One region of the Mesorhizobium sp. WSM4832 genome, then DNA from elsewhere that is predicted to be linked to it. Evidence: predicted binding sites of a transcription regulator. Region 1 holds the regulator's gene; the other holds the start of a gene.
The links. Region 1 encodes PhoB, which activates phosphate uptake and scavenging genes when phosphate is short. Its sites were predicted from a motif close to TGTCATNNANCTGTCAT; they were not measured.

Region 1 (7,762 bases):
GGCCACATGATCCATCGTCCGGGCGGGGCGCTCTGCCGCTGCGGCCGGCGCGGCTGCGTCGAGGCCTATGCCGGCAACTATGCCATCTGGCGCAGCGCCAAGAAGATGAGCGAGGACGCCGAGCCGGTCGACGTCGGCGACGCCGACATGCGGGCGCTTGCCGCAAAGGCGCGCGAGACGGACGGTCCTGAGCGCGAGGCCTATCGCCGCGCCGGCGAGGCGCTGGGCTTCGGCCTTGGCAGCCTGTTCGCGCTGATCGACCCGGCGCCGGTGGCCATGGTGGGCGTCAGCGCGGCGGCTTTCGACCTGATCGAGCCGGCGCTGCGCGAGGCGATCGCCCAGACCGCCGGCGGCCAGCACTCGAAATCGATTTCCTTCGACACCGAGCCGAACGAACTGCCGCTGATCCGCGAAGGCTGCGCCATGCGCGCGCTGACCTTCGTCGACCAGGAGATTTTCGCGCCGGGCGTGCAGGCAAGGACGAGTGCGGGGAAGAACGTGGCCTGAGGATCAGGGTTGAAACTAACTTCATTCTTGACGACCGAATTCCGACCCAATGAGGACCCCGGCCTCCGACAGCCCTGCGCCATTTCCGGACATTGGCCAGCGGCGTTTAATCCCCTTTAGGCCCGTCGTTTCCAATGAGTGTCACGAAGTGTTTTAATACGCTCTGCGCAGTTTGCTCCGCAGTATGTCCAGCCACTGCCCATTGCGCAAAGTGCCCATCAATGCACATGCGTGCGAGCCCGTAGACGAGGGCCCTCGCGGCTATTTGGGTCTCCGAGATATCGTTTGACCGGAGCATGTTTCGTCGCTGCGCCTCCACCATCGACCCTTCTACCAACACACGCACCGCTTCGTTATCGCGACGCAACGACTCCGAACTGTCCCAATCGATAAGACTCCGCGTCGAGATGATCTGGAAATGAGTGGGGTTTCGAATAGCCCAGCGCAAATAGGCGATCCCAACAGCGGCGAAGCGCTCAACCGGGTCGTCCGTAGGTAAGTTCTCGATAGCATTCGTTATCTCCGAGCGGAATCGGCTCATTGCCTGCTCTGCGACAGCCGTCATCAATGCGGTCTTATTAGTGAAATGACGGAAGGGCGCGCCAGGAGAAACGCCCGCCCGCTTTGCGACTTCGCGCACGCTCACATTGTCGGGACCGCCCTCCTCGACAAGTTGAACCGCGGCATCGATCAGGACCTCCCGCAAATTGCCATGGTGGTAACTGGTGCGATGAGGCGTCTTGGCTTTTGGCATTTCGTCCCTCGTTCCATCGAGCTGCATCTCGCCTCTATATCAAGAAACCTCCAAAATGTAATCACTGTTTACAATTCGCGTTTGCGAATGTAAGCAATGATTACCGATGGGATCGGAACAGGCCTGCGGTCTTCGCGGCTGCCAAATGCCCAGACGGAGGACCCGAACATGCTCGCCAGAGACGCCGAAACTCGCCGTTCGCAATCGTTCACATCATCCCAGGACCCAGCCGAAGAACCGCAGCACAAGCAGAATCTCCGGACTGCTCAGCCGAGTGCGGCCGTGTCCGGCGCCACGCTTTATCGGCTTGCCGCCGTCGCCGGGGTGGGAAGTGCGCTCATTCTTTTGGTCAACGCGGCTAAACGCAGTTCGCTGATCTCGACCACCGATCTAACGCAACTCCTCGCGCCGCTCGCCGAGATTTTGGCGCTCGGTCTCGTCGTGGGCTTGTTTCTCGCGTTTGGCAGGCGCACGGGCCTATTCGGCACCATCGCGTTTGTCATCAACTTCATTGCGCTGGCAAGTTTGGAAGGTGTGGAGGTGGTGATCAATCTCGTATTTTCGAAACTTCCGCCGACGATCATCATGGACCTGCGAGCCGGGCCGCTCGGACTGGCTCTAGTCGCCAGTTCGTTGCTTTTCCTGCTTGGAACGCTGGCATTTGCGATCTCTCTTGCCGTTGGACGAGATATGCCGCGCATTCCACTGGCTCTCTACGTCATCGGCGCGGTGCCGATCGCGCTCCGTGCGTTCGTGCCGGAGTGGGCTCTTGACCTGGGCTTAGTGGTTCTTGCGACAGCCATCGCCTGGCTGGCCGGATTGCTGTGGATACGCGCGAGCACCATCGGGGTCGGCGATTCCGTCAAAAGCTGAAGCGCTCCAGGCGGCAAACGTTCGCTGAGAATGTCCGCAACGGGTCGAAAGAGTTGAAGAAGTCCGACGGGTTGTGAAGCAGACGCCGCGGTACCAGAAGGCCCGCCATTGCTGATTGCGCAAAATACAATAGGTTGACAATCAGAGGGGAGCGTAATGACGAGCGGAACGGACGTTCTTGATGCCGCCGTCATCGGTGCCGGTTGGGCGGGGCTAGGCGTCAGTCATGCGCTGAAGCAGCGCGGCTTGCGCCATAGAGTATTTGAGCGAGGTCGCATCGGCGAGACCTGGCGAACCCAGCGCTGGGACTCCTTTCGGATTAACACACCCAACAGCCAAACAGTCATGCCCGGGGATACCTATGTCGGCCCAGATCCCGACGGTGCGATGACAAGCGGCGAGTTTGTCGCGCTGTTGGAGGACTATGCCGGGCGGTATGGCCTTCCGGTGGAAACCGGTACGCCGGTGACCGACCTTGTTGCCAGCGGCGGCCTCTACCGGCTGACCCTTCCGAACGGCTCCCTGTGGGCGAGGAACGTGGTGATCGCCAGCAGCAACCAGAATTGTCCGGCGCGCCCACCTTTCTCTGCTTTGCTGCCGCTCAACATCCGACAGATCGATGCATCGGCCTACCGCAACGCATCCGGTCTCGACCATGGGGCCGTCCTGGTGATCGGCAGCGCCCAGTCGGGCGGCCAAATCGCCGAGGACTTGGTCCAGGCGGGGCGAACCGTATTTCTTGCAAGCAGCCGGGTCGGCCGACTGCCCCGCATGTATCGGGGTCGCCACATCAGTGTCTGGATGGTTCTTTCCGGATTGATAGATGTGACGCGCAGGGAAATGCTTCAGCAGGGACCCATTCCCGGAAGGCCGCTGACAGGAGCGCTCCATACGATCAGCCTGCAGTCCCTCAGCGCGCAAGGCGTTGTCCTTCTGGGCCGGCTCACGGGCGTCGACGCCGGACACCTCTCGTTCAGCGACGAGGCAGAAGCGCATGTCCGCCATGCAGACGAGGGCTCCGCAAGAATTCGAAGCCAGATCGACGAGTATATCGAGCGCAACGGTATCGATGCCCCGCGGGCTGAGCCGGACCCGGCCGAGGTGATTGCCGCGCTGCTGCCCAATCCACCGGTCCGATCAATCGATCTCGACGCCAGGGGGATCACAACGGTGATCTGGTGCACTGGGTTCAGGGGGGATTTCGGGTGGGTGCGCGTTCCCGAGGTGCTCGATGCACACGGCCAACCGTTGCACGAGAACGGGTTCGCAGGCGCTCCCGGCGTGTATTTTGCCGGCCTGCCTTTCGCGATCTCGCGACGGTCGGGCACAATATTGGCAATCGCGGAGGAAGCAGGCCGGTTGGTCGAAGATATCCAGCGTCGTTTAGCAGCTGCCTCTGACGTCCCGATTCAGTGATGCCGACTCGAAGCGAATATCATCCGGAGGCGGCTTCTTCCTCTCGCGAGATTCAGGCTATTAATCGGATCGAAGGGCTCTAAAGCGCGTCGCTGAAACGGATTCAGGCGCGCGCTTTAAGTCTTTGTTTTTATGCATGTCGTTTTGGCAAAACACCGCTGCACACTTTTGCGCGACATGCATTAATCCTCGCGGATCGCGTAGCCCGCCCCGCGGATGGTGCGGATGACGTCCGGCATGCGGCCGTTGTTGACCGCCTTGCGTAGGCGGCCGACATGGACGTCCACGGTGCGCTCGTCGATGTAGATCGTCTCGCCCCAGACATTGTCGAGCAACTGGCTGCGCGAGAACACCCGGCCGGGGTGACGCATCATGAATTCGAGCAGGCGGAACTCGGTCGGGCCGAGCCTGATCTCGCTCTTCTTGCGGTAGACGCGATGCGATTCCCGGTCGAGCACGATGTCGCCGACCTTGAGCACACTGGACAGCACCTCTGGCTTGGCGCGGCGCAGCAGCGCCTTGACGCGCGCCATGAACTCCGGCGTCGAGAACGGCTTGACCAGATAATCGTCGGCGCCGGTGGACAAACCTCGAACCCGATCGCTTTCTTCGCCTCGCGCGGTCAGCATGATGATCGGCAGCCGCTCGGTCTCGGGCCGCATCCTGAGGCGTCGGCAAAGCTCGATGCCGGAAACCGCCGGCACCATCCAGTCGAGCACGAGCAGGTCGGGAACGTTTTCCTGAAGGCGGATTTCGGCCTCGTCGCCGCGGGTCACCACTTCGACCTGGTAACCCTCGGATTCGAGGTTGTAGCGGAGCAGCACTCCTAGCGGCTCCTCGTCCTCCACCACCATGATGCGTGGCGCGATCATTGCCAGTTACCCTTCAGGCCGCCGGCGCCGACATCTCGTCCTGCTTCGGACGATTCGCGGGCAATTGCGTGCCGGTCAGCACATAATAGGCGTTCTCGGCGATGTTGGTCACATGATCGCCGATGCGCTCGAGGTTCTTGGCGCAGAACAGAAGATGCGTGCAAGCGGTGATGTTGCGCGGGTCTTCCATCATGTAGGTCAGGAGCTCGCGGAAGACGGACGTGTATTTGACGTCGATGCGTTCGTCGTCGTTGCGAAGCTTGGCCAGCGCCGTGGCGTCGCCCACCGTGTATTCCTGGATCACGGCCTGGACCTGGATCAGCACCAGCTGCGCCATGGAATCGATCGAATGCGTGAGATCGCGTGGCGCGGCGCTGACGCCCACCGAACCGACGCGCTTGGCGATGTTCTTGGCGAGATCGCCGATGCGTTCGAGGTCGCCCGCCATGCGGATCGAGCCGACCACATGGCGAAGATCGTCCGCCATCGGCTGGCGCTTGGCGATCAGCGTGATGGCGCGGTCGTCAAGTTCGCGCTGGCGCGCGTCCATGATGGCGTCGTCGGAGACGACGCGCTGCGCCAGCGCATTGTCGGTCTCGAGCAGGGCCCTGGCCGATGCGCCGACCATGGAGGCCGCAAGGTCGCCCATGTCGTTGATAAGCCGGCTGATCTGCCTCAGATCCTCGTCGAAGGAAGCGACGGTATGTTCGGCCATGATGATGTCCTCGTATGAACTCAGCCGAAGCGGCCGGTGATGTAGTCCTGCGTGCGCTTCTCGCGGGGCGAGGTGAAGATCTTCTCGGTCCGGTCGAACTCCACCAGCTCGCCGAGATACATGAACGCCGTCTGCCGCGACACACGTGCCGCCTGCTGCATGTTGTGGGTGACGATGACGATCGTGTAGTCGGCCTGCAGCTCGTCGATCAGTTCCTCGATCTTGGCGGTCGACAGCGGATCGAGCGCCGAGGCCGGCTCGTCGAGCAGGATGACCTCGGGCTTCACCGCCACGGTGCGGGCGATGCACAGACGCTGCTGCTGGCCGCCGGAGAGGCTGAGGCCGCTGGCGTTCAGCTTGTCCTTGACCTCGTTCCACAACGCCGCGCGCTTCAGCGCCTGCTCGACGCGGCTGTCCATCTCGGCCTTGCCGATCTTCTCGTAGAGCCTGACGCCGAAGGCGATGTTCTCGTAGATCGACATCGGGAACGGCGTCGGTTTCTGGAACACCATGCCGATCTTGGTGCGCAGCAGGTTGAGGTCCTGCGAGCGGTCGAGGATGTTCTTGCCGTCAAGCAGCACCTGCCCTTCCGCGCTCTGCTTCGGGTAGAGTTCGTAGATGCGGTTGAGCACGCGCAGCAGCGTCGACTTCCCGCAGCCCGACGGCCCGATGAAGGCGGTCACGCTGCGCTCGGGCAGGGACAGGTTGATGTCCTTCAGCGCCTTCGACTGACCATAGTAGAAGTTGAGGTTCTTGACCTCGATCTTGGCCTTCTCGACGGTCGTGTCGGGTGCGTTCAGGTCGGTGGACAACATCGGTTTCATCTGTCCTCTCTGCGTCCGGTCAGGCTGCGGGCGATGACGCTCAGGCCGAGAACCGTCAGGGTGATTATGAGTGCGCCCGTCCAGGCCAGCTGCTGCCATTCCTCGTAGGGGCTGAGAGCGAACTGGAAGATGGTCACCGGCAGGCTGGCCATCGGGGCATTGAGATTGCTCGACCAGAACTGGTTGTTGAGCGCGGTGAAGAGAAGCGGCGCCGTCTCGCCGGAAATACGGGCGATCGCCAAAAGGATGCCGGTGACGATACCGGACAGGGCCGCGCGATAGGCGACGGAGCGGATCACCACCCAGCGCGGCGCGCCGATGGCGGCGCCCGCTTCGCGCAGTGCGTTGGGCACAAGGTTGAGCATGTCCTCGGTGGTGCGCACCACGACGGGGATCACCAGGATGGACAGCGCTACGGCGCCGGCAATCGCCGAGAAGTGCCCCATCGGCCGCACCAGCAGCTCATAGACGAACAGGCCGATGATGATCGAGGGGGCCGACAACAGGATGTCGTTGATGAAGCGCACCACCGTGGTGAGCTTCGAGAAGCGACCATACTCGGCCATGTAGGTGCCGGCCAGCACGCCGATCGGCGTGCCGACGACGATGCCGATGATGGTCATCACGATGCTGCCGTAGATGGCGTTGAGCAGGCCGCCGGCATCGCCGGGCGGCGGTGTCATTTGCGTGAACACCGACAGCGACAACCCCGAGAGTCCTTTGTAGAGCAGGGCGCCGAGGATCAGCGCCAGCCAGGCGAGGCCGATGCCGGCGGCGATGACGCAAAGCGTCATCATCACGCCGTTCTTTCGCTTGCGGCTGTTGTGGAGTGCAAGGGACGTCGACATCGGTCAGGCTCCCGTGCGGGCGTCGATGCGCATCAGCATGTAGCGCGCGATGGCAAGGATGATGAAGGTGATGATGAAGAGGATCAGACCAAGCGACACCAGCGAGGATGTGTAGAGGTCGCCGTCGGCCTCGGTGAATTCATTGGCGATCGTTGCCGAGATCGTCGTGCCCGGCGCGAACAGCGAGGCGCTGATGCGGTGCGCATTGCCGATGACGAAGGTGACGGCCATCGTCTCGCCGAGCGCACGGCCGAGGCCGAGCATGACGCCGCCCATGATGCCGATGCGGGTATAGGGGATCGTCACGCGCCGGGTCACCTCCCAGGTCGTGCAGCCGATGCCATATGCCGATTCCTTCAGCACCGCCGGCACGGTGTCGAACACGTCCTTGGTGATCGAGGTGATGAACGGCAGCACCATGATGGCGAGGATCAGCGACGAGGTCAGCAGGCCGATGCCGTAGGGCGGGCCGGCAAACAGGCTGTTGAGGCCGGGGATGCCTTTGAAGAGCCAGATGACGAAGGGCTGGATCGTCGTCTGCAGGAATGGCGCGAAGACGAACAGGCCCCAGATGCCGTAGATGATCGAGGGGATGCCGGCCAGCAGCTCGACGGCGATGCCGATAGGGCGCCGGAGCGGTCGCGGGCAAAGCTCGGTCAGGAAGATGGCGATGCCGATGCCGATCGGCACGGCGATGATGATGGCGATGGCCGAGGTGACGACAGTGCCGTAGATGGGCGCCAAAGCGCCGAAATTCTCGGTGACGGGGTTCCAGGATTCGGTGGTCAGGAAGGAGAAGCCGAACTTCGACAGCGCCTCCCACGAGCCGGCGAACAGCGAGATGGCGACACCGCCGAGAATAACCAGAACGAGGATGGCGGAAAGGCGCGTGGCCGTCCGGAAGATCGTGTCTGTGAGGGCGAAGCGGCGCACTGTCGCTTCCCTGCTCCGCA
Region 2 (7,762 bases), on a different contig from region 1:
GCCGTCTGAACCCCGAAAATCCAGACGAGGACAACGACAATGAAACAGCTCATCCTTCAGATGCAGATGTCGGTCGACGGCTTTGTCGGCGCCGACGAGGACCATCGCTGGCAGCTTTGGGAATGGGGCGACGACAGCGCCTGGGACGAGGATCTGAAACAGGACTTCAACGCCGTCTTCAAGACCATCGACACCATCCTGCTGAGCCGCAAGATGGCGCAGGAGGGGTATCTGGCCCATTGGAGCAATGCGGCGAGGAAATATCCGAAGGACCGCTCCTATGCTTTCGCGCAGCGCATCGTCGAGGCACAGAAGGTGGTGGCGAGCGACAAGCTCGAGGCCTCGCGCTGGGAGCGCACGCGGGTCGTCAGCGGCGACCTGCCGGGCGAGGTCGACGCGCTGAAGCGAGGCGACGGCGGCAACATCGCCGTGTTCGGCGGCGCCGGCTTCGCCTCGGCGCTGATCGCCGCCGGCCTGGTCGACGAGTTCCAGCTCTTCATCAATCCGGCGGTGCTGGGCAGCGGCCGCCGCATCTTCGACAAGGGCGGGTTCGGCAGGCTCAAGCTACTCGGCTCGAAGGCCTACGCCAGCGGCATGGTGGTGAGCCGCTATGCGCCGGCGGGATGAGAGACAACCGATATTGCCTGAATCAATCTGGCAGCGCGGCTTCTCAACTGCTTGTTTGGCTGTGCCTTTCCGGGGTCGGCAGGCAACTGCCTCCGCTGACCAGCCGCAGTTGCACGGCCGGCCGGTCGGATCGTGGCCAGTGGTCGTTGCCCACGGCGGCGAACCAGCGGGCTTCGCGCGACGTCAGGCCGATAAGCACCCGGCCGGCATATTCGGCAGGCACGCCATTGCCCGCATCGAACACCGTCCAGCTGCTACCGGGCGGCTCCTGCACCGCGACGAACCTCATGGGGAGACTCCATCTGTGACGATGGCAGCAATATAGCAGGCGCGGTTCGACGTTCCTATGACATGCCTCACATTGGCACACAAAATGCGGTGGATAGCTGGCAGTTCCGACTGGAGCCGCGCCACGTTGCTTCCCCGACTGTGTGCTTGGCAGCTCGGCCTTACTGCCCCGCCTGGTCGGCGTCGGTCAGCGTGCCTAGGAAGGCGACGATGTCGTCGATCTCGGCGTCAGTCAGCGCCGGCTTGCCGCCGGGCTTCTTGCCGTTGAAGGGCGGGTCGGTGTTGAGGTTCGGCCAGTAAGCCTTTGGCAGGTCGTCGAATTTGTCGACCTCCCCGTCGGCCTTCTTGGGATACCAGCGGCCGGGATCCGTGTCGCGGCTGGCGTAGAAGGCCACCGCCTCGCGCAGCGTGTGGAAATAGCCGTTGTGGAAAAAGCTTTTTCGCAGGGCCACGTTGCGCAACGTCGGCGTCTTGAACAGCCCGCAATACTGCGTCCGTCCTTTGAAGTCGGTACGCAGCGGCCCGCACAGGCCGAGGTCGAAATAATCGGGATCGGCGTTGGCGGCGATCGCCGGATTGCGCGGCACGGCGATCGCGATCAGGCCGTAGTCTGTGAATTGCGGCGGCTCGCCGTCATTGGCCGGTTCGCTGAGATGACAGCTCGCGCAATTGCCCTTCGCCTCGTCCTCGAACAGTGCGCGGCCGTGCAACTCCTGCGCGGAGAGCTGCGCCTTGCCGGCGAGGAAGGCGTCGTAGCGGCTGGAATAGGGATAGAAATCGGCGCTGCTTTGCTCGAAGGTGCCGAGCGCTTCCACCGCGGCGTCGAAGGCGTCCCGCGGATGGTCGAAGACATCGGCGCCGAACACGGCCTTGAAGGCATCGGCATAGGGCGCCTTGCGCAGGCTGGCGACCACCTGGGCCTCGTCCTTGTTGCCCATCTCGAAGGACGACAAGAGCGGGATCCTCGCCTGGTCCTTGCCGTGGTCGGCGCGGCCGTCCCAGGTCAGGCCGCCGGTCGGGCCATTGTCGACGCTCTCGTCGCCTTCGTCCTCGGAGTCATAAAAATGCTCGGTGAAGGCAGGCGCCGCCTGCAGGTAGCGCAGCGACGGCACGGCGCGGACGCCGGGCTGGTCGAGCTTCGGTCCGCCCATCTCGACCGGCGCGGCCGACGCTGGCCCGAAGGCATGGTTGGGATCGTGGCAGGACGAGCAGGCCTGTCTGCCCGAGGCCGAAAGCGAAGGGTCGAAAAACATCTGCCGCCCGAGCGCCGTCAGCGCATCGGCGCGGGCAAAGGCTTCCTGGCGCGACATCGGGCCGGGATGGACACCGGAAGGCTCCGCGGTGTTGGCAGGCGCGGTGAAGCCGGCCGTCAAGGCCGCTGCAATGGCGATTGCGTGATTTTTCCGATGTCCCATCGTCCTCGGCGACATCCCTGATTTCTTCGCCCGATTTCTTTCGCGACGTAAGGCCCGATTTCTTTTGCGACGTAAGGATCGAGTGCAACGGATTGATGACCGGCCTTCTCGCTCACGAAACCGTGTTCGGCTGGGGAGCAACTGTCACAAAGGTGACAAGGCGCCCAAGTAGCTGGGCATTGATGTAGTTGCATTGCCGTCCTCCAGCCATTCCCAAGCCACGAGGCATCTCCAATGATCCGGTCCTTTCTTTCCCTTTGCCTCGCCTCAACGGCGCTGGCATCGCTCGTTGCCGTCGCGCAGGCCGCCCCTCCCGGCTACGACAAGATCGACACCGTCGTCGTCATTTACGCGGAGAACCGCAGCTTCGATAATCTCTATGGCGGCTTCCCCGGCGCCAATGGGCTCGCCAATCTTACCGCCGGCCAGGTGCGTCAACTCGACCGCGACGGCACGCAGCTTGCCGAACTGCCGCCGGCCTGGGGCGGGCTGACCGGCAAGGGCGTGACGCCGGCCGTGACCGAAGCCCAGACCGCGCATCTCGCCAATGCCGCGTTCTCGATCGACGACCCCAAGGGTTTCAACGAAGGCCCCAACGTCATAACCCATGATCTCTGGCACCGCTTCTACCAGGAGCAGATGCAGATCGACGCCGGCAAGAACGACAAGTTCGTCGCCTGGGCCGATTCCGGCTCGCTGGTCATGGGCCATTATGACGGCTCGAGCCTGCCGATGTGGGCGGTCGGCAAGAAATACGTGCTCGCCGACAATTTCTTCCAGGGCGCCTTTGGCGGTTCCTTCCTCAACCATATCATGCTCGCCTGCGCCTGCGTGCCTGTCTACCCGCATGCCGACACCGGCCCGGCAAAGGGCCAGATCGCGGCCGTCGAACCCGACGGGGTGACGCTGAAGGTGGCAGACAATTCGCCGGCCTCGGCTCTCGGCGGCGTGCCGAAATTCGTCAATGACGGGGCGATCGCCCCGGACTTCTACGTCGTCAACACCATGCAGCCGCCTTACCAGCCGAGCGCCAACAAGCCGGCCGAGGGCGGCGACAAGGCGCTCGCCGATCCGGCGCAGCCGAGCACGCTGCCGCCGCAGCACGACATCACCATCGGCGATCTGCTCTCGCTCAAGGGGATTTCCTGGGCCTGGTATGGCGGCGCGTGGCAGGCCACGCTCGACGGCAAGAACGCCACGCCCGTGCCGAACTTCCAGTTCCACCACCAGCCCTTCAACTATTTCGCGGCTTACGCGCCGGGCACGGCCGCGCGGGCCGAACACCTCAAGGACGGTGGCCTCGACGGGGTCGAGTTCATCAAGGCGATCGACGACGGCAAGCTGCCGGCCGTCACATTCTACAAGCCGCAGGGCAATCTCAACGAACACGGCGGCTATGCCGACGTGACATCCGGCGACCAGCATCTGGCCGACCTTGTTTCGCATCTGGAGAAGAGCCCGCAATGGCAACATATGCTGGTCGTCGTCACCTATGACGAGAATGGCGGCTTCTGGGATCACGTCGCGCCGCCCAAGGCCGACCGCTGGGGCCCGGGCAACCGCGTCCCCGCCATCATCATCTCGCCCTACGCAAAAATGGGCATGGTCGACCACACGCAGTACGACACGACCTCGATCCTGCGCTTCATCACCAACCGCTACGACCTGCCGGTGCTACCGGGCATCGTCGCCCGCGACAAGGCGCTGCGCAACAACGACCAGCCGCCGATGGGCGATCTGACGGCAGCGCTTGATCTGACGAAGTAGCGTTTCAGACCCGGCTGAAAGTACTTGCCTTGGCTGGGCTTTTTGCCCAGGAAAGTACGATGTCCGACAATAACCTGAGCTTTGTTCCTCTCGATCCTCACTGGCGGCCTGACGAAACAGCGGCAGAAGAGGCGGCGAAGCTGGCTTGGGAATTTTTTCCCCAGGCAGAACAGGTCACGGTCGAAAAAAAAGACGAGGTGACCTTCTTCGACGCAGGCGCGAATACGGAAAGCATTGAATGTGCGTTCTGCGGCAGCGACGTCGCTGATTGGTGGGCTGAGGCAATGGATGGCGCGGCGGCTTCAGGTTTTGAAGATCTCGTTGTCGCGATGCCTTGCTGCGGCAAGGCGTCCTCCCTCAACGACCTCAACTATATCTGGCCGGCAGCGTTCGGCAGTTTTGCGGTATCGGTTTCGAATCCTGGCGTCTCGTCCGTGGCCGACGACAAGCTGCACGCCCTTGAACGTGTGATCGGCTCGCCACTTAGGATGATCTGGCGACGTCTTTGACGCCACGTCGGCAAGCCGCGAATCAGCGTGACCACTGAGGGAAAGAGCCAATGGCTGACCTAAAGCTACGCACCAGAACGGTCGGCGCGCTTGCCGTCCTGCCGCCGGGCGGCCTGCCGGTGGTCACGACCCCGACCGGCGGCACGGTCGATGTCGTGACCCAGGTGAGCGCGCCCGGCTTCAACCCGCTCGACCTGCTCTATGCCTCTTTGGCCGCCTGCATGGTGCTCAGCGCCCGCATCGCCGCCACGCGCCTCGGCGTCGCCGACCGGCTCGGCGAGGTCAGCGCCGATGTCGGTGGCGAGAAGGCCAAGGACGAGCCGTCGCGGGTCGAGACCTTCACCGTCAAATTGGAAATCGCCGGCGACCTCGACGCCGCGACGAAGCAGCGGATCCTGGCGGACGCCGAGGACATCTGCACCGTCTCCAACACGCTGCGCGGCGCGCCGGCGCTTCACGCGACGCTGGGATGAGGGCGATGGCGCATCTGTCTCCCATCAACTACGCCACCGCCCCGGAAGAAATCCGCGACGAGCACGACCGCGAGCTCGCGCTGCGCGGCCGCATGACCAACATGAAGCGCATCCTGCTCCATTCGCCGGCCGCCCACCGCATCTACGCCGAATGGTTCACGCTGCGCGACCTGCTCAGGCCGACGCTCGACGACCGCGCCATCTGGCTGTTCTCGAAGGCGATTTCCGAGATGATGCGCGCGGAGGTTCCGGTAACCTTCTTCCGCCGCGCGTTGATCGACTCAGGCCTCGATCCCGAAGCGATTCAGCCGACCGCGACCGAGGCGCTGCTCATCGCATTCGGCAACACGGTCGCCGCCGATGCCAATGCCGTGTCCGATGAAACCTGGGCCGCGCTCAAGGCGCGCTATGACGAGACGCTGCTGGTCAACCTCACCGCCTTCGCCGGCATCATGGTGGCGACCTGCGTGTTCACCAACGCGGTGAAGGTGGATCTCGATCCGGAGCTGGAGGGATATCGGAGGCGGTGAAGCGCGGCTTCCCCTTCTCCCCTTGTGGGAGAAGGTGGATCGGCGCGCAGCGCCGAGACGGATGAGGGGTGTTCCAGCTTGGCAATAGGCTTGAAATTGCCACCGCCTCATTCCTTCCAACACCCCTCATCCGTCGCCTTCGGCGACACCTTCTCCCACAAGGGGGAGAAGGGGAAGCCGCGCCTACCTCCGCATGAATCGGGTGGCTCCCTTCCGTCGCGCGCCCCATCTTCAGGGTAAGTAAGGAGCCAACCCATGACCGTCCATTCCCTGAACACTAAGCGCGCGAGCCGCTCAGCCGAATCCCGCGTCGCCGCGCAGGACTGGCGCACCCTGGTCTCCGACCTCAACGCCCATGGCTGCGCCGTCATGCCCGGTCTGCTTTCGGCCGAGGAATGCGCCGGCATCGCCGGTCTCTATGCGCATGAGGAGCATTTCCGCAGTCATGTGGTCATGGCCCGCCACGGCTTCGGCAAGGGCGAATATCGCTACTTCAAATACCCACTTCCCGATCTGATCGAGGGTCTGCGCACAGCCCTTTATCCGAGGCTCGCCACGGTCGCCAATGACTGGAACGGGAAGATGGGCGTAGCGCTGCGCTATCCCGCCGAGCACGACGCCTTCCTGAAGCGCTGTCACGACGAAGGCCAGGTGAGGCCGACGCCGCTTCTGCTGCAATACGGCCGCGGCGACTTCAACTGCCTGCACCAGGACCTCTATGGCGCGCTCGCCTTTCCGCTGCAGGTGGCGATCCTGTTGTCCGAGCCCGGCGAGGATTTTACCGGCGGCGAGTTCGTCCTGACCGAACAGCGCCCGCGCATGCAGAGCCGCGCCGAAGTGGTGCCGCTGAGGCGCGGCGACGCGGTGATATTTGCGGTGCACAATCGACCGGTGCAGGGCACGAAGGGCTTCTATCGCGTCAACTTGCGCCACGGCGTGAGCCGTTTGCGGTCGGGGCAGCGGCATACGGTCGGCATCATCTTCCACGACGCGAAGTAAGGCGCGGCGATGGAGCGCTCAATCTCCCCCCTTGTGGGGGAGATGCCCGGTAGGGCAGAGGGGGGCGCGAAGGATCGCGGCGCTCGATTTCGTAAGCACCGACCGCACGCGTATTGGCCGAAGAACACGCAGGAAAAGATGGAAACGTCGGCGGGACAGCGCCCCCTCTGTCCTGCCGGACATCTCCCCCACGAGGGGGGGGATCAGCCGTCGCGTCTGTCTTCGCCAATCTCCAACGCTTCGGCTGCGGCGTTTGCGCTCTTCCCTCCGCCTCCTCATTCGCGTATGCCCCGGGCAAATCCCGCCACGTCAGCGCAGTTGTCCGGACTCCCCTCCATGATCCGTCTCGAAAATATCGGCAAGCAGAACGGCCGACAGATCGTCTTCATCGAAGCCTCGGCCACCTTGCAGAAGGGCGAGAAGGTCGGGCTGGTCGGTCCGAACGGCGCCGGCAAGACGACTTTATTCCGCATGATCATCGGCGAGGAGCAGCCCGACGAGGGCCAGGTCTCGGTCGATCGCGGCGTCACCATCGGCTATTTCAGCCAGGATGTCGGCGATATGGGCGGCTTGAGCGCCGTCGCCGAAGTCATGGAAGGCGCCGGGCCGGTGAGCGCGGTGGCGGCCGAAATGCGTGAGCTCGAGCACGCCATGGGCGATCCCGACCGCGCCGGCGAGATGGATGAGATCATCGAGCGCTACGGCGAGTTGCAGCATCGCTTCGAGGAGCTCGACGGCTATGCGCTGGACGGCCGCGCGCGCGAGGTGCTGGACGGTCTCGGCTTCTCGCAGGAGATGATGGACGGCGACGTTTCGAAACTCTCCGGCGGCTGGAAGATGCGCGTCGCGCTCGCCCGCATCCTGTTGATGCGCCCAGACGCGATGCTGCTCGACGAGCCAAGCAACCATCTCGACCTCGAGAGCCTGATCTGGCTGGAAAAATTCCTGAAAGACTATGACGGCGCGCTGCTGATGACCTCGCACGACCGCGAGTTCATGAACCGCATCGTCAACAAGATCATCGAGATCGACGCCGGCGCGCTCACCTCCTATTCCGGCAACTACGAATTCTACCAGGAGCAGCGCGCGCTGGCCGACAAGCAGTTGCAGGCGCAGTTCGAGCGTCAGCAGGCGATGCTGGCCAAGGAGATCGC

Region 2: a site for PhoB is predicted at 2,415-2,431, ahead of AC0L2L_RS20150 (acid phosphatase). Genes of this name have one in related genera too.

Annotation. Positions count from the first base shown of each region.
Region 1 covers NZ_JBVVQH010000008.1:13,474-21,235, reverse strand. Annotated here, with positions in the region: gene AC0L2L_RS13145 (ROK family protein) at 1-507, shown strand, start outside; gene AC0L2L_RS13140 (TetR/AcrR family transcriptional regulator) at 614-1,261, opposite strand; gene AC0L2L_RS13135 (hypothetical protein) at 1,430-2,134, shown strand; gene AC0L2L_RS13130 (flavin-containing monooxygenase) at 2,291-3,550, shown strand; gene phoB (phosphate regulon transcriptional regulator PhoB) at 3,733-4,422, opposite strand; gene phoU (phosphate signaling complex protein PhoU) at 4,436-5,137, opposite strand; gene pstB (phosphate ABC transporter ATP-binding protein PstB) at 5,158-5,961, opposite strand; gene pstA (phosphate ABC transporter permease PstA) at 5,958-6,809, opposite strand; gene pstC (phosphate ABC transporter permease subunit PstC) at 6,813-7,762, opposite strand, start outside.
Region 2 covers NZ_JBVVQH010000014.1:86,225-93,986, forward strand. Annotated here, with positions in the region: gene AC0L2L_RS20130 (NmrA family NAD(P)-binding protein) at 1-9, shown strand, start outside; gene AC0L2L_RS20135 (dihydrofolate reductase family protein) at 40-627, shown strand; gene AC0L2L_RS20140 (hypothetical protein) at 671-916, opposite strand; gene AC0L2L_RS20145 (cytochrome-c peroxidase) at 1,077-2,345, opposite strand; gene AC0L2L_RS20150 (acid phosphatase) at 2,565-4,097, shown strand; gene AC0L2L_RS20155 (hypothetical protein) at 4,157-4,606, shown strand; gene AC0L2L_RS20160 (OsmC family protein) at 4,657-5,079, shown strand; gene AC0L2L_RS20165 (carboxymuconolactone decarboxylase family protein) at 5,085-5,609, shown strand; gene AC0L2L_RS20170 (2OG-Fe(II) oxygenase) at 5,865-6,608, shown strand; gene AC0L2L_RS20175 (ABC-F family ATP-binding cassette domain-containing protein) at 6,945-7,762, shown strand, end outside.